DNA from 4 places in the Thiocapsa sp. C2-2m genome. Region 2 is predicted to be linked to each of the others. Evidence: predicted binding sites of a transcription regulator. Region 2 holds the regulator's gene; each other region holds the start of a gene.

Region 1 (5,422 bases), on a different contig from region 2:
GCCCCGAGTCCGATGTAGGCGGCATGGACCGGGACCATGAGGGCGAACAACAGATGGCTGTAGAGACCAAGCGTCATCATGAGCCCGTAGAGCCACCAGTCGCGCGGTCTGTTTCGGTCCAGGGCACGCTGCAGGCCCGCGCTGGAGGTCAGAACCAAGAGCGTCCAGAGCGCGTATTGGCGCGCCTCTTGGGCATAGAGAAGATGCAGGGGCGAGAAGGCGACCACAGCGGCCGCCACCCAGGGCACCAGGCCACGCCCGAACAGCTCGCGCATCAGCCAGAATGCACCGAGCGGCAGCAAGAGCCCGAACGCAGCGGAGGTCCCGCGCAGCGCCGTCACCGGATCAAGCGGAAGCGTTGCCGCCCATCGTCCCAGCAGATAGTAGAGCGGCGCATGCTCCGGATGCTCGGCCAGTGCGCGCAGCGTCTCTTCCCAGCCCTTTGAAGGATCCGGCCGTTGAAATGCCAGGATCTCGTCGGGTGTGAGGAGCCGGCCGCTGAACAGCGTCTCCCAAAGATCCGCCGGGTGGCCGAAGACGCGGACCAGCGTAAAGACCTCGTCGTGCCACACCGGGAGATGGTCGAGCCCGATCAGCCGGAAACCGGTCACAAGCATGAGAAGGATCAAGACCCCGAGCGCCCACAGCCGAGCCTGGCCTGGATTCGAGGACACGGACGAGACATACGAGCGGCGAGGAGCGGAGAACACGAGATCGCAAGACCGAATCTGGCAGTGGCGGGACGGGCGCGAGGTTCAACCTGGATTCAAGTATGCGACACCCGAGTGTCTGGCTTGATGAAGGAATCGTGACAAGAGCCCGACCGCCAGCGGCGCCCGAGGCTCAGAGCGCGGCACAACACCGAAGGCGCTTGAGGCGCACACGCATATCGGCAGTTCGGCGCGAGGTTTGCATAAACCGCGCCCAGAGCGGTATGCGATGTTTTTGGATGGGATCAGCCCCGGCAGACTTGACGAACGCCGGAGTTAAACCGCGCCCGGTGCGATATGCGTCATTCGTTGGGATGGCTTGGCCGCGCCAGCCCCGACGACTGTCGGAGCTGGCGCGGTTTAAAGTCTTAAAAAATACTAAATTCTAAACCGCGTCCCCGCTAAGGGTCGTAGATGCACCAAACGTCGAACTCACTCGAAAGTGAGCATCTCGCTCTGGACGCGGTTTAGCATCGAAACCCGTTGCACGACCTCACCCCGGCGTCTCGCCGGGTTCAACGCCGAAGGGGATTCGCCGATGGCTCCGCGCCTAATCATGTACCACAAGCAGTCGACCAGTGCCCGCACCCGATTCTTGAGGCTGCCCTACGGCGGCGTCTGCGGGTTCGCAGCCCTGCCGGAGGAGGCGGCTATCGACGAGGGCAGCGGTGGCTTACCGAAGGTCGTGACCCACCCCGCGCTGGTTCTGCGCGACGCCGAGATCCGCCTCGGCTTGCCGAGCGGCAGTTTGGAGATGGAGTCGGGGTTTCGCTGCGAGATCGCCGCAGGCGAGGAGCGCACCGAGGTCTTCCTCGCCCGCTTCACGAGTCTCGATCCACCCTTCGAGACGGCACAAGCGCACGGCAGCAGCTTCATCGATCTGACCCAGGCGAGAAACCTTCCGCCGGTCGAGCTTGATCTGCTGCGACGCAGCTATGAAAAAATTCTGGGCTGATCGATCGCGCCCCGGTCAGCCGCACCGCAATTCCATTTGTATTGTCGGGTTTCCGCTCAAGACGGTCTGATTGTCGCAACACCGACAGATCCACAGCGTCGAGGACGCCAGCGAGGATCCGGGCGCGGATCCCGGTCTAGAACGCCTCTCCATCGAACGGCAGGAGCCAACACCATGACGAACGCGCCATGTCTTTACGGACACCGACCCCCGCCCGGCAGGCGCGGTTTCCAGCGGGCCTGTCGACCAGCGTGGCGTGAGGATCTGTGCCCGATCTGGATCGATCTCGTCGTGCCGCCCTGCTCGTTCCGGGTATTCCGCGATCACGAGGTCGCCGCTCGGAGGGTTGTCGGTCATGACGGGCACGACATCCCCTGCTTCCAAGCCTATGACTACCGCCGGCTTGATGTCCGCTCCGACGACGACGAGGAGTATTACCTCGCGGTGTCCTACAGCGAGTCCGTCAGCGCCTGGCGCCTGCGCGACGGACGCTGGCTGGTTCACCGCCGGGTCGAGTCGCTCGGCGATGAAGACGCCGCGACCAGCGCGCTGAGCATCGACGAGCGGATGCCGTGCTGAAATCGACCTGACGGCAGGAGATGCTCGGATTCAATGACGCGGCGGGCGACTGCGAACGCCCAAGCCATAAAGTTTCGGCACGCTTCGTGCTTTATCTGCTTGGCGTTATATCTCTGCGAAGATAACGACATCACCGGACCCTGGACACCGACCATGACCGACACGCCCGACGACCGTCTCGACACCGCTGCCTCGCTCTGGCTGGACCGCAACGAACAGGGATTCGTCGGACGGGGACGCATCGAGTTGCTGCGCCGTATCGGTGCAACCGGGTCGATCTCGCAAGCGGCCAAGGCGATGGGCATGTCCTACAAGCACGCCTGGGACGCGGTCGATGCCATGAACAACCTCTCGCCGCAGCCTCTGGTGCAGCGACGCACCGGAGGACGCCATGGAGGCGGCACCGAGCTCACGGACGAGGGACTCCGATTGATCACCGTCTACGAGACGGCCGAGCGGGAGCACAAAAAATTCCTTGCGCGCCTGCGCGCGGGCATCTGCGATTTCGATCGCTTTCACACCTTGATCGGAGCTTTGAGTATGAAAGTCAGTGCCAGAAACAATTTGCGCGGAGTGGTCGCTTCCGTCAAACCGGGCGCGGTCAACGCCGAGGTCACACTCGATGTCGGCGGCACCCCGCTGGTCGCCATTGTCACCAACGAGAGCGTCCAGTCGCTCGGACTGGCGCCGGGCGCCGAAGCCTATGCCTTGATCAAGGCGTCGTTCGTCATCCTGGCGACCGAAGACGGCGGGCTCAAGACCTCGGCGCGGAATCGACTCTGCGGAACGGTCGAGCGCGTGACCGACGGGGCCGTCAATACCGAGGTGGTCCTCGGCCTCGACGGCGGCGCCCGCCTGACCGCCATCATCACCATGGAGAGCACCAAGGATCTCGGAATCACCGAGGGTGGGCGTGCCTGCGCACTCGTGAAGGCACCTCACGTCATTCTGGCCGTCAAGGACTGAGCAGGCGCCCAAGCCCATTTCAAACGCGCCATGCGTTATATCGAACTGGATATGACGCATGGCGCCGAACCTGTACTCGACACCCCGGAGACACCTGATGAAAACGACAAGATCCACGCTCGCCACCTTTCTGCTGGCCGCCGCCTGCGCTCCCGCGCTCGCCGACGACATCCAGGTCGCGGTGGCCGCCAACTTCACCGCACCCATGAAGGAGATCGCCGCCGCCTTCGAGAAAGAGACCGGGCATGTGGTGAAGGCCGCCTATGGCTCGACCGGCAAGTTCTACGCGCAGATCAAGAACGGCGCACCCTTCGAGGCACTCCTGTCCGCCGACGACACCACGCCGACCAAACTCTTCGATGAGGGGGCCGCGGTCTCGGGGACCCAGTTCACCTATGCCATCGGCTCACTGGTGCTCTGGTCATCGAAACCCGACGTTGTCGACAGCGACGGCGCCGTGCTGAAATCCGGCGACTTCAACAAGGTCTCCATTGCGAACCCTAGAACAGCCCCCTACGGCGCCGCAGCGATCGAGGTCCTGACCGGGCTGGGATTGCTGGAGCAAGTCCAACCGAAGTTCGTGACCGGTGAGAACATCGCCCAAACCTTCCAGTTCGTGAGCACCGGCAATGCGGATGTGGGGTTCGTCGCCCTCTCCCAGGTGATGGAAAAGGGCGAGCTCACGGGTGGCTCTGCCTGGATCATCCCGGGCTCGCTGCATAAGCCGATCCTCCAGGATGCGGTCGTTCTCTCGCCGGGAAAGGACAAGCCTGCGGTCGCCGCGCTGATGCAGTTCCTCAAGGGCGACGAGGCCCGAGCCATCATCACGTCTTTCGGCTATGAGATCTGAGCGCCGTGTTTTTAAGCGAAACCGACCTTCAATCGATCTGGCTCACCCTGCGCCTTGCGGGTGTGGTCACCTTGATCCTGTTCGTTGTGGGGACACCCATTGCCTGGTGGCTGGCGCACACCCGCTCGCGCCTGAAGGGGCCGGTCGGGGCCGTGGTCGCCCTACCCTTGGTCCTGCCGCCGTCGGTGCTCGGTTTCTACCTGCTGGTGACGATGGGGCCGAACGGACCGGTCGGCCAGTTGACACAGGCGCTGGGCATCGGCGTACTGCCCTTCACCTTCTGGGGTCTGGTGGTCGCCTCGGTCTTCTATTCCCTGCCCTTCATGGTGCAGCCGGTGCAGAACGCCTTCGAGGCCATCGGCGACCGACCGCTGGAGGTAGCGGCAACCCTGCGCGCCTCGCCGCTGGATACCTTCTTCACCGTCGCCTTGCCGCTTGCGGCGCCCGGCTTCGTCACCGCCGGCATCCTGACCTTTGCCCACACGGTCGGCGAGTTCGGGGTCGTGCTGATGATCGGCGGCAACATCCCGGGCGTGACCCGTGTGGCCTCGGTGCAGATCTATGACCATGTCGAGGCAATGGAATACGGCGACGCCCACCGATTGGCCGCCGTGATGCTGATCTTCTCCTTCCTGGTTCTACTCGCGCTCTATCTGTGGCGCCCGAACCAGAAGAACACCTGAGAGCGCGATGGAACCCATCAACGCACGCTTCGACATCGATTGGCCGGGTTTCAACCTGACGGTGGACCTGGAGCTCCCCGGCCGCGGGGTCACCGGTCTCTTCGGGCACTCGGGCTCCGGCAAGACCACCCTGCTGCGCTGTATCGCCGGCCTGGTCCGGGCCCCCGAGGGTCGCCTGGTCTTCCGGGGCGAGGTCTGGCAAGACGAGAACACCTGGGTCCCGACACACCGTCGCTCGCTCGGCTATGTCTTCCAAGAGGCCAGCCTCTTCCCGCATCTCACGGTGATGGGCAACCTGCGTTACGGACAGAAACGTGCGCCGGCGCCGGTCGGAGCCGAGGATCGGGTGAGTCTCGACCAGGCGATCGCGCTCTTGGGAATCGATCATCTCTTGACGCGCAAGCCGGACCGCCTCTCCGGCGGCGAGCGTCAGCGGGTCGCCATTGCCCGTGCGCTGGCGGTCAGCCCGCGGGTGCTGCTGATGGACGAGCCGCTTGCCGCCCTGGACATCGCGCGCAAGCGGGAAATCCTGCCCTACCTGGAGCGGCTGCACGACGAGCTGGCGATCCCGGTGCTCTATGTGAGTCACGCCCCGGACGAGGTCGCGCGCCTGGCCGATCATCTGGTAGTGATGGACGGCGGGCGCGTGCTCGCGAGCGGCCCGCTCAAGGAAACCCTG
Region 2 (5,422 bases):
GACCTCGCAGGTGGTGAGCATCCGCATGCAAAGTCTGGGCGTAGAGCACCTTTTCCAGGGCTGTCGCGACAAGCTTCCGGCCTACGAGACGCTCAAACGCGACCTGTCTCTCGACGACGAGGCCATCGCCTATGTCGGAGACGATCTGATGGATCTGCCGATCATGCGTCGGGTCGGGCTCGCCATCGCGGTCGCAGACGCGCACCATTTGGTGCGCGGCCACGCCCATCTCTGTACCCAAGCGCGCGGCGGTCGCGGGGCCGCGCGCGAGGTCTGCGAGCTCGTCATGGAGGCGCAGGGAACCTGGGCGCGGATCGTCTCCGGCACGCCATGAGCGGACGACTTCGGGTCAGCGACCTGCCGATCTGGTCCTCACGGCAGTGGATGCTCGCCGCCTTCTTCGTCGGCTCCGGACTGTTGGGATGGTGGCAGCTGCGCCCCGAACCCGAGCCGGCCGCACCCGAGGTCGAGCGTGCGCGGCTCCCGGATTATGTCGTTGCACGCTTCACCGCTGTCGAGACCGACGACACGGGCAAACCGAGCCGGCGCTTGATCGCCGAGGAGCTGCGCCAGTATGTCGAGGAGGATCTCTCGGAGCTGGATCGCCCGCGCATGACACTCTTTCAGCGTGAAGGCGAGACCGAAGCCGAGCCCTGGCGCGCACGCGCGAATAGCGGCCTGGTCCTCCCCGGCGGCGAAGAGGTCCGTCTCGAGGGCGCCGTGGAGCTTGAGCGCAAGGGTGACGCGAGTCGGCCCGCCACCCGGATGGAGACCGAGCTGATGCGCATCTGGCACAAACAGGCCTTCGCCGAAACCGATCGACCGGTCCAAGTCAACAGCGCGTTGGATCGGCTGACCGCGACCGGGATGCGCCTCTGGTACGACGAGCCCGTGCGTGCCCAGTTCGACGGACGCGCACATATCTTTATCGCACCCGAGCAGATCGAGGAGCCATGAGCGACAGAGGATTCTACGACCGTCAGCGCCGGGGCTCCGCCCTGGCCGCGACCCTGGCCTGCGTCATCACCCTCGCGTGCGCCACGGCGGCGGCGCTCGAGGACGATGCGAGCCAACCCATCCTGATCGAAGCAGACGATGTCGAGGTCCTGGAGGCGGAGAACACCAGTATTTATGTCGGCAATGTCCAAGTCGACCAGGGGAGCATGCGGCTTCTCGGCGATCATGTGACCGTTTACCATCGCGACGACCGCCGCCCGCGCTTTATTATCGCACTCGGCGCGCCGGCCAGCTTCAAACAGCTCCTCGACAACGACGAGGGCGAGGTCCTGGCCTTCGCCAGGCGCATGGAATACGACGCCGACAAGGACGAGCTCACCCTCATCGAGGACGCCTTGCTGATTCAGGGAGCCGACCGCGTCGCGAGCGAGCGCATCGTCTATGATCGCGCCCGCGCCCATTTCCGTGCGGGGGGCGGCGGACGGGTCAAGATCACCATCACGCCGGAGGAGGAATGAAACTGAACCGCGCCGGAGGCAATCACCGGGGTCGATGCGGGAGCGCATTTCGGATGCCGCCAATAGCCTCGGAGCCAGCGCGGTTCAGATGAACGACCTTGTTTCGGGTAGCCGGTCCAGCACGTTGCGCGCGGAGCATCTGAAGAAGAGCTATCGCGGCCGTCAAGTTTTACGCGATGTGAGCGTCGGCGTGGACGCCGGCGAGGTCGTGGGCCTGCTCGGACCGAACGGGGCGGGCAAGACCACCTGCTTCTATCTAATCGTCGGCCTCATTCCCGCGGACGAGGGCCGTATCGCGCTGAGCGGGCAGGACATCACCCTAAAACCCATGCATGCGCGCGCACGCGCCGGCCTGAGCTATCTGGCACAGGAACCCTCGGTGTTTCGCAAGCTCAGCGCGCGCGACAACATCCTCGCCATCCTGGAGGCGCGCGGCGACCTTTCTCGGGCTGATCGCAACCTGCGCTGCGAGCGCCTGCTCGAAGAGCTCGGGATCGCCCATGTCGGCGGATCGCTCGCGCTCAGCCTCTCGGGCGGGGAGCGACGGCGCCTCGAGATCGCACGCGCGCTCGCGGTCGACCCCCTGGTGATGCTGCTCGACGAGCCCTTCGCCGGGGTCGACCCTATCGCCGTCGGCGACATCAAGGCCATTGTCTCGCATCTGCGCGATCGCGGGATCGGCGTGCTGATCACCGATCACAACGTGCGCGAGACGCTCGATATCTGTGATCGAGGCTACATCATCAGCTCGGGGTGCGTCATCGCGGCGGGCACCCCGGCGCAGCTTCTGGCCGATCAGCAGGTCCGCGATGTCTACCTTGGCGCGGATTTTTCCATGTAGGGGCGAGCCCGCATGCGCATCGGCACGTGCATCGGTTGGCTGCTCTTTCCGAGATGTTGGGTGTAAGATGGGATCCTGCCACGGCTGATGACGCCTTCACCGGACTGAAACGGCTAGAATCGAGCAGCATGGGCCATGGCGGCCACCTGATCGAACACCTCGAGAAGCGCATCCGCGATCCATGAAGCAATCCATCCAGCTTCGGCTCGGCCAGCACCTGACCATGACGCCTCAGTTGCAGCAGGCGATCCGTCTGTTGCAGCTCTCGACCCTGGAGCTTCAGAAGGAGATTCAGGAGGCGCTGGATACCAACCTGATGTTGGAGGAAGGCGACGACGCGGACCGCTTCAACGCCGGCGAGGAGCAGCAGACGGGCACGATCCAAAGCGAAGATATCGAAACACCGCGGGGTTCGGTCGAGCAAGCCGTCGACCGCGAGATTCACGCCGAATCCAACGAGATGCCCGAGGAGCTGCCGGTCGACACGCTCTGGACCGATGTCTTCGATTCCTACTTGCCGAGCACGTCGCACGGCTCGGACGACGGTTCGGATTACGATCCCTTTGCCCAGCAGAGCCGCCCTCAGACACTGCTCGACCACCTCGCGTGGCAGCTCAACCTCTGCAGGCTGAGCGAGCGCGACAACATGATCGCCCAAGCGGTCATCGATTCGATCGACGCCGACGGCTATCTGCGCATCGATGTCGACGAGCTGCTCCTGACCATCGACCATCCCGAGATCAGTGCAGAGGAAGTGGAGGCGGTCGTTCACCGCATTCAGTCCTTCGACCCGCCGGGCGTGGGTGCCCGCAACCTTGCGGAATGTCTGCTGATCCAACTGAGTCAGCTGCCCCCCCAAACGCCATGTCGGAGCGCTGCGACGGCGATCTGCCGCGACGGGTTCGAGTATCTGGCCAAGCGCGACGTCGCCTCCCTGGTGCGTCAGTTGAAGGAACCCGAGGAGACCGTTGCCGGTGCGCTGACGTTGATCCGTCGGCTCAATCCGCGCCCCGGAAGCCTGATCGCCGGCACGCCGGCCCAGTATGTCGTCCCGGATATCTTCGTGCGCAAACGCGAGGGCCGATGGTCGGTCGAGCTAAATCCCGAGTCGATGCCTAAACTCAGAGTGAACGCCGACTATGCGCGCCTGATCCGGCGCGCCGATCAAAGCGCGGACGGCGTCACCTTGAAGAGCCATTTGCAGGAGGCACGCTGGTTCATCAAGAGCCTGGCCAGCCGCAACGACACGGTGCTGCGCGTCGGCGCGAAGATCGTCGAGATGCAGCAGGAATTCTTCGAGCACGGGGACGAGGCGATGAAGCCGATGGTTCTGCGCGATGTCGCCGAGGCATTGGAGCTGCACGAGTCGACCGTATCTCGAGTAACCACACAGAAATTCATGCATACGCCGCGGGGGAGCTTCGAGTTCAAGTATTTCTTTTCCTCGCACGTCAACACCGCTTCCGGCGGGGAATGCTCGTCGACCGCGATTCGCGCCCTGATCCGCAAGCTGATCGCCGCCGAGTCCGCGAAAAAGCCCATGAGCGACAGCAAGATCGCACAGGAGCTTGCCGATCAGGGGATCAACGTCGCGCGGCGAACTGTCGCCAAGTACCGCGAGGCCATGGGGGTTCCACCCTCGAACGAGCGCAAGCGCCTGGATTAACAGGCCGTTTGAACCATAAGGAGTCAACAGATGCAGATCAACCTGACGGGTCATCACATCGACGTCACCGACGCGCTGAAAGGCTACGTCGACACGAAGTTCGAGCGCCTTGCGCGGCACTTCGACCACGTCATCAACGCTCATGTCGTTCTGAGCGTTGAAAAGCTTGCCCAAAAGGCGGAGGCCACTCTGCATATCAACGGCAACAAAGTCTTTGCCGACTCTGTCCACGAGGACATGTATGCCGCGATCGACGGACTGATCGACAAACTCGATCGCCAAGTGCTGCGCCACAAGGAGAAGAAGAGCGATCATCGCGGCGCGAACCCGAAGATCAGCGAGGGCGAAGAGCCCGATCGGATCTGACGTACCCGAGACCTCCGAGGGGCGCTCCTGCCCGTCGAAGGCATTTAACGAACGGGATCCGGCACGGGGTCGGCAGACGCAATCGACGGCCCCGACCGGAGCATCCGAGGACAGACCCAATACGCGCCGCTTTTTTGGCGTTCCGGTCGTGACGGCACAGTTCAAGAATTTGTTTCTAGCCACTAACCACTAAACACTAACCACGATATTCAGGATCCATGAGCAGACACCTTCGCCCGCCATCGCCGTGCGGACAGCGATCCAGAAGCCAGCCGAAGTGCCGCTTACCAGCGGCGCACGGGAGCCGATACCGATGCTCAGCCCCGCACTGATCAACGAGGCCCGGATCGGTCAAGGGCTTGAGATTGCCAGCAAGAAGCGCTTGCTCGAGACCCTTGCCGAGCTGCTTGCCAACGACCACCCACGCTTGAGCACGGAGACTGTCTTCGAGCGCCTTCTCGAGCGGGAACGGCTCGGAAGCACCGGTCTAGGCCACGGCGTCGCCCTACCGCACGCGCGGGTCAAAGATGTCTCGCACGTCATCGGCGCTTTCGTGCAAACCACGCGTGGGGTGGATTACGACGCGGCCGACGGCGAGCCGGTCGATCTCGCCTTCGCGCTCTTGGTTCCGGAGACCGCGACCGAGGAGCACCTCCAACTGCTCGCCTATCTGGCGGGTCGCTTCAGCGAGTCCGCAACGCGGTCACGACTGCGCGATGCCGACTCGCCCGCGGTCATTCTGGACCTTCTGAAGGCCACCTAGCGGTCGAGACGGGCCGCCAGCGATGATCGACAGCCTGCAATCCCTGATCGACCAGACCGGACCCCGGCTCAAGCTGCGCTGGATCACGCCGGAGCCGGCGACCGCGCGCCCGCTGCGCGGCGACGATCCGGGACGCTCCCGGCAGTCGTTGATCGGCTCCCTGAACTGCATCCACCCCAATCGCCTGCAGGTCATCGGACACGCCGAGATCCTCTACCTGGCGGATCTGGGCCGGACCGCCTTCGGCGAGACCGTGGACAAGCTCTTCTCGGATCATCCGGCCGCCGTCATCTTCTCCGACGGCATTGATC
Region 3 (5,422 bases), on a different contig from region 2:
CGTCATGCCGATGGCGGCCGGGGAACTGCCGACCCGATGCCTTCCGAAACCCGGCCCGAACCCGTCGGCATCCGTCTCGAAAAGCGTCGCGCCCGAGCAGCGAGCCTCATCCATCGATTCTTCATCCTCCGGAACGCGCCCTGCGACGGCCATTGACCGATCAAAAGATCGAGCGCGTCCTCCATCCATGCCTGTCGCACCGGTCGCGCTCCGGAGTTTCATGCAAGCCCCGCGAAGCCCATAAACGCCAGCGAGAGCAGCCCGGCCGCGATAAAGGCAATCGGCACGCCTGCAAAGGCCGCCGGCACCTGTGCAAGCGCCAGGCGTTCACGCATCCCGGCGAACAGCAACATGACCAGCGTGAAGCCGAGCGCGGAGCCAAAACCGTAGAGGACGCTTTCGAGGAAACCGTTCTCCTCTTGGACGTTCAACAGGGCCACGCCGAGCACGGCGCAATTTGTCGTGATGAGCGGGAGAAAGATCCCCAACACCTGATACAGTGCCGGCGAGAGCTTACGCACCGCCATTTCGGTAAACTGCACAACCGCAGCGATGACCAGGATAAAGGTCAGAATCCGCAGGAAACCGATATCCAGTGGCTGGAGGACAAAGAACTCAAGCAGCCAGCTCGCGACCGCGGCCAGGGTTAGAACAAAAGTCGTGGCCAAGCCCATACCCAGGGCCGAATCGAGCTTGTTCGACACCCCCATAAAGGGACAGAGTCCGAGGAACTTGACCAGCACCACGTTGTTGACCAACGCCGTGCCGAGAATCAACATGACATACTCGCCCATCGAGAGAACGCCCTTGGATCGCGACCTTGATGTATGGCCTGCAGCAAATGCAGTGCCATGTGTCGGGGCCTGCGACGCAGGGAGCTCGCTGCGGATAGCCGCAGGCGCCGCGGAGGCGCCATCACCGGGCCGCTATCGGGGAGCGCTCAGCGACTTGAGACTGCGTCGACCCGGTCGCCGGCATGCCCGCCGGACGATTGCAGAAATCAGCGCTGTCGCGGTGGCAACAGAAATCCATGTTGCACTGCGAGGCAAATGTCGTAAAACTCACAAGGGTATCGAGGTGGAGCGGCCGACCGGGATCGATCGGCGGTCCAGCCTAAACCGCCTGAGCCACTTGATGCCCGACGGCATCAACATTGCTTTTTCAGCTGACCCAATCCGAGTCCGAATTCAGGAGAGCGCCGTGCCGGTCCGAGAAGCCCCGGACACCGTCCAGCAGGTCATCAACGCACTCGGCGAGTTTCTGGCCTCGCCGCCCGACGGAACCCCGATCGAGGTCGTGGAGGCACTGACACTGATGGGCGGCAATGCGTTGGATCCGCTGCCCCCTCGCCTCTTCTTCGAGGCGGTCGAGCAGTCGCCCGTGGCCATCTCCATTACGGACAACAAAGCGGCGATCCTCTATGCGAATCGTGCCTTCGAAACCTTGACCGGATACAGCCGCAAGGAGGTTCTGGGCATGAACGAGTCGATCCTCTCGAGCAATGCGACGCCTCAAACCGTCTACCAGCAGATGTGGCGGACCATCCAGCGCAAGGAGACCTGGACCGGCACTCTGGTCAACCGCACGAAGTCAGGGCGCGACTATCTGGCCGAGCTAATCATTTCACCGGTTCTGGATCGCGACGGGGATCTGCAGTACTTCCTCGGGATGCATCGCGACGCGACCAAGGTCCACGAGCTCGAGGGGGCGTTGCGTCAACAGAAGGCCCGTATCGAGACCGTTCTGGATGCGGCCCCAGTGATCGTCGTCCTGCTCGACAGCAAGGGCCGGATCATCCTGGACAATCAAGAGTACAAGAAGCTGCTCGGCGACCTGCGCGGCAAGGAGCCGGCCGATGTCCTGCGCGCGGCGGTCAGCGATCAGCTCGGCGTGGATGCCTTCGCGGCCTGTTTGGAGGGGCGCGGTTTCAAGGATGTCGAGATCGGCATCGAGATTCCGGGCTCGATGGGGCCACGCTGGTTCGCCTGCTCCGGGACACCGGTCGAAGAGACCGACGCCAGTGCTCGGACCTATTTCGGTCGTCAGGCCCCGGGTGACCGGCGCCTTCTGCTCCTGGCCAGCGAGGTCACCGCACGGCGGCGCGAGATCGAGCGCGCCCATCTGGAAAACCTGCGCGCCAGGCTTGCCGAGCAACAGCTGATGCACGGGATGCGCGAGGCGCTCGCCGCGGCCATCTATCAGATTCAGGTCCCGCTCAATGTCATCAATGCCGCCGCAGCCATGGTGCGCGGCGGCGCCGGCAACGTCGACACGCTCGCCGGGATGCTCGACCAGATCAGCGTCTCGGGGGCCAAGGCGCTCGCGACCCTGACCTCGGCGCTGCCCGAGGAGCCACGCGAGGCCGGGGTCATGGTCAACGTCAACGAGCTCCTGCGCCAGGTTCTGGAGTTGGAGACCGACCGCCTCTTGGCCACGGGGATCGTGGTCGATTGGCGCCCGGCGCATGTCCTTCCCGAGCTGCCGGGCCACAAGAACCAACTGCGCGCCTTGTTCAAGCACCTGATCGACAATGCCATTCAGGCACTTTGCGAATCCAGCCGCGCGCACCGCGAGCTGCGCCTGACCACCCGCCGGGTCGACGAGGCCGTCGAGGTCGAGATCGAAGACAAGGGTCCGGGAATCCCGTCCGCGGACCGCTATCGCGTGTTCGAGCCCTTCTACATCGGTTGGCGCAACCGTCGCGGCAGGGCCGGTATGGGTCTCGCCCTCAGTCAAGAGATCGTCAACGCCCACGGAGGCAGTATCGAGGTCGACCCGATGATGACCGATGGCTGCCGAATTCGCTTGTCACTGACGGCCGTCTCCGCCGACGACTGAGCTTGCACGAACCCTCATGAATGCCGACCATCCCGTCCCCGGCAGCGCCGAGCAGGCCTGCCGGTTGGATCTGCTCGAATCCCAACTGGGCGCCCTCTTCGAGGTGAGCTCGGTGCTCAGCCGTTCGCTCGATCTGCGCCAGACCCTGCGCGCGGTGCTCGGCGTCCTGCACGAGCGCGGACGCCTTCGACACGGAATGGTCAGTCTCCTGAGCGAGGATCGCGGCGAGCTGCTGATCAGCGCGCTCCATACCGACGACCAGCAGGCCGCCGACCGGATCGCTTATCAGCCCGGCGAGGGCGTGATCGGCAGCATCCTCTCCCGCAATCGGCCGTGGATCCTGCCGCGCATCGGCGACGAGCCGCGCTTCCTCGATCGACTCGGGCTCTACGATCCGGACCTGCCCTTCATCGGTGTGCCGATCCGACTCGGAGAAGGGGGTGCGATCGGCGTCTTCGCGGCCCAGCCGCCCGTGGCCGACGGACTGCTCGAGGAACGTGCGCGCTTCCTGGAGATGGTCGCCAACCTGATCGGTCAGGCGGTCCGTCTCGCCCGGACCGTCGAGGCCGAGCAGCAAGCCTTACGCGAGGAGCGCGACAAGCTTCGCCGCGAGGTCAAAGGCACCCACGGCTTCGACAGCATCATCGGGCGCACGGACGCCATGCGACTGGTCTTCGATCAGGTGCGCCAGGTCGCGAAATGGAACACGACGGTCCTGATTCGGGGCGAATCAGGCACCGGCAAGGAGTTGATCGCCAACGCCATCCATTACAATTCGCCGCGCGCACGCGCCGCCTTCATCAAGCTCAACTGCGCGGCCCTGCCCGACAATCTGCTGGAATCCGAGCTCTTCGGCCATGAAAAGGGCGCCTTCACCGGCGCCATCAGCCAGCGCAAGGGCCGTTTCGAGCAGGCCGACGGCGGCACCCTCTTTCTCGACGAGATCGGCGAGATCACGCCCGCCTTCCAGGCCAAGCTGTTACGTGTGTTGCAGGAGGGCGAGTTCGAGCGGGTCGGTGGCGGTCGCACGCTCAAGGTCGATGTGCGGGTGATCGCAGCGACCAACCGCGACCTCGAGGCCGAGGTGCGCGCCGGCGAATTCCGCGAGGATCTCTACTATCGCTTGAATGTCATGCCCATCCGAATGCCGGCCCTGCGCGAGCGCATCGAAGACATCCCCGACCTCGCCCGCTTTCTCGTGGACAAGGTCTCGCGCATGCAGGCACGCGAGCTCTCGATCACCGACAGCGCCCTGCGGATCCTGATGCGGCACGACTGGCCCGGCAATGTTCGCGAGCTCGAAAACTGCATGGAGCGCGCTGCGGTCATGAGCGCGCAGGGGACCATCGATCGCGACGTGATCGAGCTGACCGGCCTGAACGTGGCCGCACTCGCGAGCGAGCCACTTCCAAGCACGCCCGCAAAGACCTCCACGATCGACTTCAACGACCCCGACCTCGACGAGCGCGAGCGTGTTATCGCGGCGTTGGAAGAGGCCGGCTGGGTCCAAGCCAAGGCCGCCCGACTGCTCAACATGACACCGCGCCAGATCGCCTACCGGATTCAGACACTCAACATCAAGATGCGGCAGTTTTAGACCCCGGCATGAGAATCGGCCGACGGGAGAATACCTTTGCCACAGTTGTCGTTGTCGTTGTCGATTACGATTCCGACAACGACAACGACAACGACAACGACAACGACAACGATTAAATCGAGTCCAGAGCGACATGCGTCATTTTCGAGTGAGCTCGACGTTTGGTGCATCCACAGCCCTTAGCGGGGACGCGTTTTAATAATATATTTTTCAATATCTTAAACCGCGCCGACTGCAGCGACCATCAAGTCTGCCGGGGCCGATCCCATCCAAAAACAACGTCCTCGGGCACCCCGCTCAAGGCGGTGCCGGCTAACATCGGCTCGATAACCCGGCGCACACGCGGCTCGCGCAGCTTGTCGGCCAGCTGATCCAGATGCACCTGCTGCCCGGGCTGAACGCCGATCAGTATGCGTCGAAGATGCAGGCGGCTCCGGCGGCCTAAGCGCCGGAGGGACGGCGTCAATCTTCCACCTCGGGATCGACGCCCATGGCCCGGAGGCGCTCCGCGAGTCGCTCGGCACGCCGGCGTTCCTGCTCGGCCCGTTGGCCATCCTGTTCCGCGCGCTCGTGCTCCCGATCACGCTGTTCGGCCACCGTCGGGAGCCAGCTCCCCTCGGCGTCGAAACAGCGTAGCCAGCGTCCCTCGCAACCGGCAAAACGCCCTTCCCACAGCCCGAGACCGATGCCGGCCTCGGGCAACCACAGCCGATCCTCCTGCAGGACGATCGGTCGATATCGCGAGGACACCCGCCCAAAGGCTTGAAGCTCGCCCGTGTGCCGACTGTAGACCACATAGTAGGGGATCTTGAGGATACGCTCGTAGACCACCCACTTGCCGGGGGTCTTGTCCAGATCCCAGAGGCGACGGCCGAGATCCTCGTCCTCGGTCCCCGGCGACAGCAGCTCCACGACCAAATAGGGCGCAATCTCCTCCTGCCAGACCACATAGCTGAAGCGCAGATCCTGTACGCGAAGCGCCCGCGC
Region 4 (5,422 bases), on a different contig from region 2:
TTGGCGGTGTGGTGGTCCAGAGTCGGTAGGCGATGCCGCGCTCCACGAGCTGTGACAGTCCGCTGGGTGCGAGGGCATCGGGGAACGGCAAGCGGACGATGGTAAAGCCCCAAAAGACCGGGTTCCCGCGGGCATCGTCGATGAAGACGGGGAGGCGCCCGACCGTGCCGGTCTGGCCTTGCACCAGCCTGTAGGGGCTGGACAGGGTCAAGCGGCCGGTCTCCAGAGCCAACCTGGCATCCGGGCCGCGTACGGGATCGTTCAGCAGATCGAGACCGATCACCGGCTCGTTTTCGGCCAGCGGAATAGCCTCCCGAACGACGCCGTCGGGTGCGAGGAACAGGGCGTCCACCCCGGGGTAATGGGGGAGCATCGCCTTACCCAGTGCCTGGAAATCGGAGATGCTGCCTTGGCCCTGCTGCACGAGGGCGGCCAGGGCATAGGTCGCGGACAGGGCGCGGTCGGTGGTGCCCGTGATCGTATCCGCGTACTACTTGGCGAGAACCGCGGTATCCGCGCGGATCACCCGTAGGCGTTGTTGCTCCGTGTAGGTGACCATGCCAGCGGACAGCGCGAGGGCACCCAGTAGGCTTGCGAGTGCGATCCTCCAAGATGAGGCGATCTTCGGCGTCTCGCGATCGCGCATGCGTCTCCGGCGATCTTGTGTCGCCCTGTCCTGTCGGGCGGGATCGGGTGCTTCGGTCGAGTCGTCTCGCCACGATGGCATAACGGCCGTTCCTCCGACCTCGCTCGGTATTGCGCACGGTTCACCCGATGGATGTCGAGGGATTCCGGCCGTTCCCGTGCCTCCAAGAGTAGACCATTCGACGCGTCGGCGTCATCGAGATCGATCCAGGGGCGGTTTGCATGCTCGGCAAAGCGCGCCGCGGCATTGGGGCTTTCCAATTTCCTCCCGAGCGCCGATGATTCACCGCATGGACGTCTTCCCCCTTCCCATAGCACGTATCGGCATCATCGGCGGCGGTCAGCTCGGCCGCATGATGGCCAAGGCCGCGAAACGGATCGGCTGCACCTGCGTGGTGCTGGACCCGACACCGGGCTCCCCGGCCGGTCAGGTCTCGGGGCATCAGATTGTGGGTGCCTATCACGACCCCGCCAAGCTGCGCGAGCTGGCCGACGCCTGCGATGTTGTGACCTTCGACATCGAAGACATCGATGCCGAGACACTCATTCAGCTCGGGCGCGAGGGCCACAATATCCAGCCGCCGCCGACGGTTCTCGCCTTGATTCAGGACAAGCTCACGCAAAAGCGGGCGTTGAGTGCGGCCGGCATCCCGACGGCGTCGTTCGAGCCGATGCCCGAGCCCTCGGCCGACGCCTTCGCGGCCTTCGGCTATCCGCTGGTACAGAAGGCCTGTCGCGGCGGTTACGACGGCCGAGGCGTCTCGATCCTGGACGGCCCCGAGGACTTCGACGCGCATCTGCCCGTGCCTTCCCTGGTGGAGCGCTTCATCCCGGCGGCCAAGGAGCTGGCGGTGCTGGTGGCCCGCGGGCTCGACGGGGATCACCGCTGCTATCCCGCGGTCGAGATGTGTTTTCGCCCCGACGCGAATGTCCTCGAGATGCTGCTGGCCCCGGCGCAGATCCCGGCGGAAACGGCCGCCGCGGCTGAGCAGCTCGCGGTGCGCACCGTCGATGCCTTGGGCGGCGTGGGCATCTTCGGGGTCGAGATGTTTCTGACCGAGGCGGGCGATCTGCTGGTGAACGAGGTCGCGCCCCGCACCCACAACTCGGGTCATCACACCATCGAAGCGAACATGACCGATCAGTTCGAGCAGCATCTGCGCGCCGTTGTGGGTCTGCCGCTGGGGTCCACCGAGCAGCTCTGCCCCGCGGCCATGATCAACCTGCTGGGCGCGCCAGGTCATCGCGGGCGCCCCGTCATCAAGGGGATGGCCGAGGCCTTGGCGATTCCGGGCGTCTGTCTGCACCTCTACGGCAAGGCGGCGACCTCGCCCTATCGCAAGATGGGCCATGTCACGGTCCTTGACCGGGACATCGAGCAGGCCCGCATCAAGGCCGAGCGGGTCCGTCTTCTGATCGAGATCTCGGGAGAGGATCACCCATGACCACATCCAACCCACCCCCGTCGTCGGCGGATCGCCCGGCCCGGGTCGGCATCATCATGGGAAGCGATTCAGACCTGCCGGTGATGCAGGATGCCGCCACCGTGCTTGGCGAGCTCGGAATCCCCTACGAGATGACCATTGTCTCGGCGCACCGCACGCCCAAACGGCTCTACGAGTATGCCGAGAGTGCGGTCGCTCGGGGCCTGTGCGTGATCATCGCGGGTGCCGGCGGTGCTGCACATCTGCCCGGCATGGCGGCCGCCATCACGCCCTTGCCGGTGATCGGAGTCCCGGTGAAGACCTCCAGCCTTTCCGGGCAGGACTCCTTACTCTCGATCGTGCAGATGCCGGCCGGCGTGCCGGTGGCCACGGTCGCCATCAACGGCGCCAAGAACGCAGGGATCCTCGCCGCCCAAATCATCGGCGCCTCGGACGCGCAGGTGCGCGAGCGCATCGTGCGCTTCAAGCAGGATCTCGAATCCATGGTGATGGCGAAGGTCGCGGCGATGGAGCAATCCACGTGAACCCGCTCGCCTATTTCGATCCGGACGATCCCTACCCCGAGAGCGATGGACAGCCGATGGCGGAGAACACGGAGCGGTTCGACTGGATCGTCAAGCCCGCTTTTCCTATCCTGAACCGCGTCACCACCGACATCGGTTGGCACCGACGACGTCGATCCAGCCCGAAGACCTTGCGTGGATCCACCGGACGCGGTTCAGTTCAGCAACCGACCTCATGCGTGGCCGGAATCAACTCCCCCACCGTATCCCCGAGCCCTGCCGCAGCAAGCAAATCCGGAATGTCCGCCTCGACGACCTCGACCCCCTTGCTCTCGCAGAACCGCCGTTCCTTGTCCGTCGGATCCGGAATCAGCGCCCAGCCGGCCGGTGTTCCTGCCCCGTAGATCAGATCCGACATCACCATGCGCTCGGTATCGCGCAGTAGACGCAGCCCCAGAAAGAGGTATTGGCGTTCCTGCCGATAGGTCTTTAGAAAGGCGGGGATCCCGAATCCGCCCATCAGCTCGGTGAGGTAATCCACGAAGTCCGCATCCGAGGCGATATAGGTCGCGTCGGGCCGCGGGCTGCCCATCGGCTTGAAAAGCACCGGAAGGCGCTGATCGATTTCCTCCAGATCGACTTGGCGGTAGGCCGCCCCGTCGTAGTGATCGAGCCGAAAGCGATAGTCGGTGCCGGCGATGCGCGCGATGCCGCGCACCAGGGTATGCGGGACCCCGAGGTAGGAATCCTGCAGCTGGGTATCCCGATTGATATCGATCACGTAGCGCGGCTGCAGGTCCTTCAGCCAGTCATGCAGAGGCGCGCGCGTCCAAGTTCGCTGGCCGTAGGTGGTATCCAGAAAGCGGTTGACGGCGCTGCGTCCGCGCTTGAGCTCAACGTCCATGGCCGCACGGGGAAATTCCCACATGAGCCGCCGCGACATGGGCTTGCCGTTGTTCATCGCGAGGATGAGGCTGTCGCTGTCCGCCGGGATGGGCTCGCCGGTGGCGGTATCCACCACGCCGGCGAGCGCGCCGGGACCGAGATAGGGAATCAGATCACCACGCGTGAGCGCGGCGGCGAGTCGTTGAAGCATCTTGAGGACCTATAGCGACCGAGAGAGAACACTGAGTGGCTAAGCAAGAACAGCGCCACCTCCTATGTCCCAAGATCCCAGCCAGTCCCTAGCGGTACGCCACCTCTAATGTCCCCGAACCTCCGCCCCCTTGTTCCCTTCCCGACAATCCAGCCCAATCCATTTGACCCTTGCCCCTTGCCCCTTGCCCCTTGCCCCTTGCCCTTTGACATCTGACCTTTCCCCTAAGGCGAATTCCGGAAACCGTTATGCCAAGCTGCGCACGGGAGCGCTCCACGCCAAGCGAGCCGTAGGTTGTGCCGAGCCGTGCGAGGCACAACCAACCGCCGGCGAAAGTTGTGCTTCCTATCGTCAGCACAACCTACGGGTATGGGATTTTCCGGGAATCGCCTAAATCTCCTGAACTGCGTCAACTCCAGGTCCGAGGCAGCACTCGAACGTCCGCCCCGCTCTCAAGCCTTGAGCCGAATCTCGGACGCGGTTCAGCTCGGGTCCGTGCGCTTGCGGCGTCGTTCCTGATGGAATCCCGGCTCCCGAGGCTTGCGTTCATAAGATGGCTGATCGGATCCAGCGCCGGCGGCGCTTTCTGCCCCGCTGCGCCGCGTCCCACCGGCCGAGCCATCCGCGAGCGAGATCCGCAGCGCCTGCCCACGGACGTAGACCCGTTTGAGATGGTTGAAGATCTCGCGCGGCATACCTTCCGGGAGATCGACCAAGGAGTGATCGTCCCGGATGTCGATCCGGCCGATATAGCGGCCCTCCAGCCCGGACTCGTTGGCGATGGCGCCCACGATCTCACGCGGGGTCGCGCCGTGCTGGTGGCCGACCTCGATCCGATAGCTGGTGAGTCCCTCGGATCCGCGTCCCTGCGGACGCGGGCGGTCGCGACTGTCTTCGCGAGCCCCGTCGCGCCGTGGCGCTGCGCCACGCTCGCCGTCGCGGGCGGCGCGCGGACGTTCCCCGTCGCGACCTTCGCTCCGCGGGCCGCGCTCCGGACGCTCGGGCCGGGTTGCCGCGGGGCGCGGCAGATCCGCTTTGACATCGAGCGGGCGCTCGCGCTGAGTGAGATAGGCCAGCGCCGCGGCGATGTCCATCATCTCCAGCTCCTGTTCCGTGCTCAGTCGCGCGACCAAGCGGTAAAAGAAGTCGAGATCCTGCTCGGTCAAGGTCTTGCGCAGCTCGGCGGTGAAGCGGTCGATGCGCGACTCGCTGAGCTGGGAGGCCGAGGGCGGCTCCATCGCCGGGACGGTGCGTCGAATGGTGCGCTCGATCGCGCGCAGCAGTCCGCGTTCACGTGGTTCCACCAAGAGGATGGCGCGCCCGGCCCGCCCAGCGCGCCCGGTCCGCCCGATCCGGTGGACATAGGCGGAGGGATCGGTCGGGATGTCGTAGTTCACGACATGGCTAAGCCGCTCCACATCGAGCCCGCGCGCGGCCACATCGGTCGCGACCAAGATGTCCAGAAGGCCCTGCTTGAGCCGCTCCACGGTGCGTTCGCGCATCTCCTGGCTCATATCGCCGTTCAGTGGCTCGGCCGCAAAGCCGTGCGCCTTGAGCTTGTCGGTCAGCTCGACCGTGGCGTTTTTGGTCCGCACGAAGATCAGCATGCCGTCGAACGGCTCGAGCTCCAGGATGCGGGTCAGCACGTCCAGCTTGTGGAAACGGGTGACCACGCAGTGGTGCTGGTCGATGGTGTCGACCGTCTCGGAGTCGGCCGTGACGCGGATCTCGAT

Evidence for each region. The regulator sigma-54, encoded in region 2, starts transcription at its own class of promoters, with help from an activator protein. The targets are predictions, from matches to a motif close to TGGCANGNTNCNTGCTT.
Region 1: the regulator sigma-54 is predicted to act here: its motif matches at 2,320-2,336, upstream of AADX97_RS01235 (TOBE domain-containing protein).
Region 3: the regulator sigma-54 is predicted to act here: its motif matches at 1,143-1,159, upstream of nifL (nitrogen fixation negative regulator NifL).
Region 4: the regulator sigma-54 is predicted to act here: its motif matches at 3,731-3,747, upstream of AADX97_RS11920 (SIR2 family protein).

What each region holds. Positions count from the first base shown of each region.
Region 1 is NZ_JBBWVD010000001.1:273,439-278,860, forward strand. It holds gene AADX97_RS01220 (glycosyltransferase family 39 protein) at 1-674, opposite strand, end outside; gene AADX97_RS01225 (hypothetical protein) at 1,249-1,665, shown strand; gene AADX97_RS01230 (hypothetical protein) at 1,840-2,244, shown strand; gene AADX97_RS01235 (TOBE domain-containing protein) at 2,398-3,210, shown strand; gene modA (molybdate ABC transporter substrate-binding protein) at 3,308-4,060, shown strand; gene modB (molybdate ABC transporter permease subunit) at 4,066-4,743, shown strand; gene modC (molybdenum ABC transporter ATP-binding protein) at 4,751-5,422, shown strand, end outside.
Region 2 is NZ_JBBWVD010000012.1:55,671-61,092, reverse strand. It holds gene kdsC (3-deoxy-manno-octulosonate-8-phosphatase KdsC) at 1-334, shown strand, start outside; gene lptC (LPS export ABC transporter periplasmic protein LptC) at 331-957, shown strand; gene lptA (lipopolysaccharide transport periplasmic protein LptA) at 954-1,475, shown strand; gene lptB (LPS export ABC transporter ATP-binding protein) at 1,564-2,316, shown strand; gene AADX97_RS11120 (RNA polymerase factor sigma-54) at 2,498-3,982, shown strand; gene hpf (ribosome hibernation-promoting factor, HPF/YfiA family) at 4,013-4,348, shown strand; gene AADX97_RS11110 (PTS sugar transporter subunit IIA) at 4,662-5,111, shown strand; gene hprK (HPr(Ser) kinase/phosphatase) at 5,134-5,422, shown strand, end outside.
Region 3 is NZ_JBBWVD010000023.1:98,976-104,397, reverse strand. It holds gene rsxA (electron transport complex subunit RsxA) at 219-794, opposite strand; gene nifL (nitrogen fixation negative regulator NifL) at 1,201-2,838, shown strand; gene nifA (nif-specific transcriptional activator NifA) at 2,855-4,435, shown strand; gene AADX97_RS18090 (Uma2 family endonuclease) at 4,898-5,422, opposite strand, start outside.
Region 4 is NZ_JBBWVD010000013.1:89,669-95,090, reverse strand. It holds gene AADX97_RS11945 (EAL domain-containing protein) at 1-424, opposite strand, end outside; gene AADX97_RS11940 (hypothetical protein) at 491-646, opposite strand; gene purK (5-(carboxyamino)imidazole ribonucleotide synthase) at 936-2,090, shown strand; gene purE (5-(carboxyamino)imidazole ribonucleotide mutase) at 2,087-2,614, shown strand; partial or broken gene AADX97_RS11925 (Uma2 family endonuclease) at 2,611-2,709, shown strand; gene AADX97_RS11920 (SIR2 family protein) at 2,814-3,689, opposite strand; gene AADX97_RS11915 (DEAD/DEAH box helicase) at 4,172-5,422, opposite strand, start outside.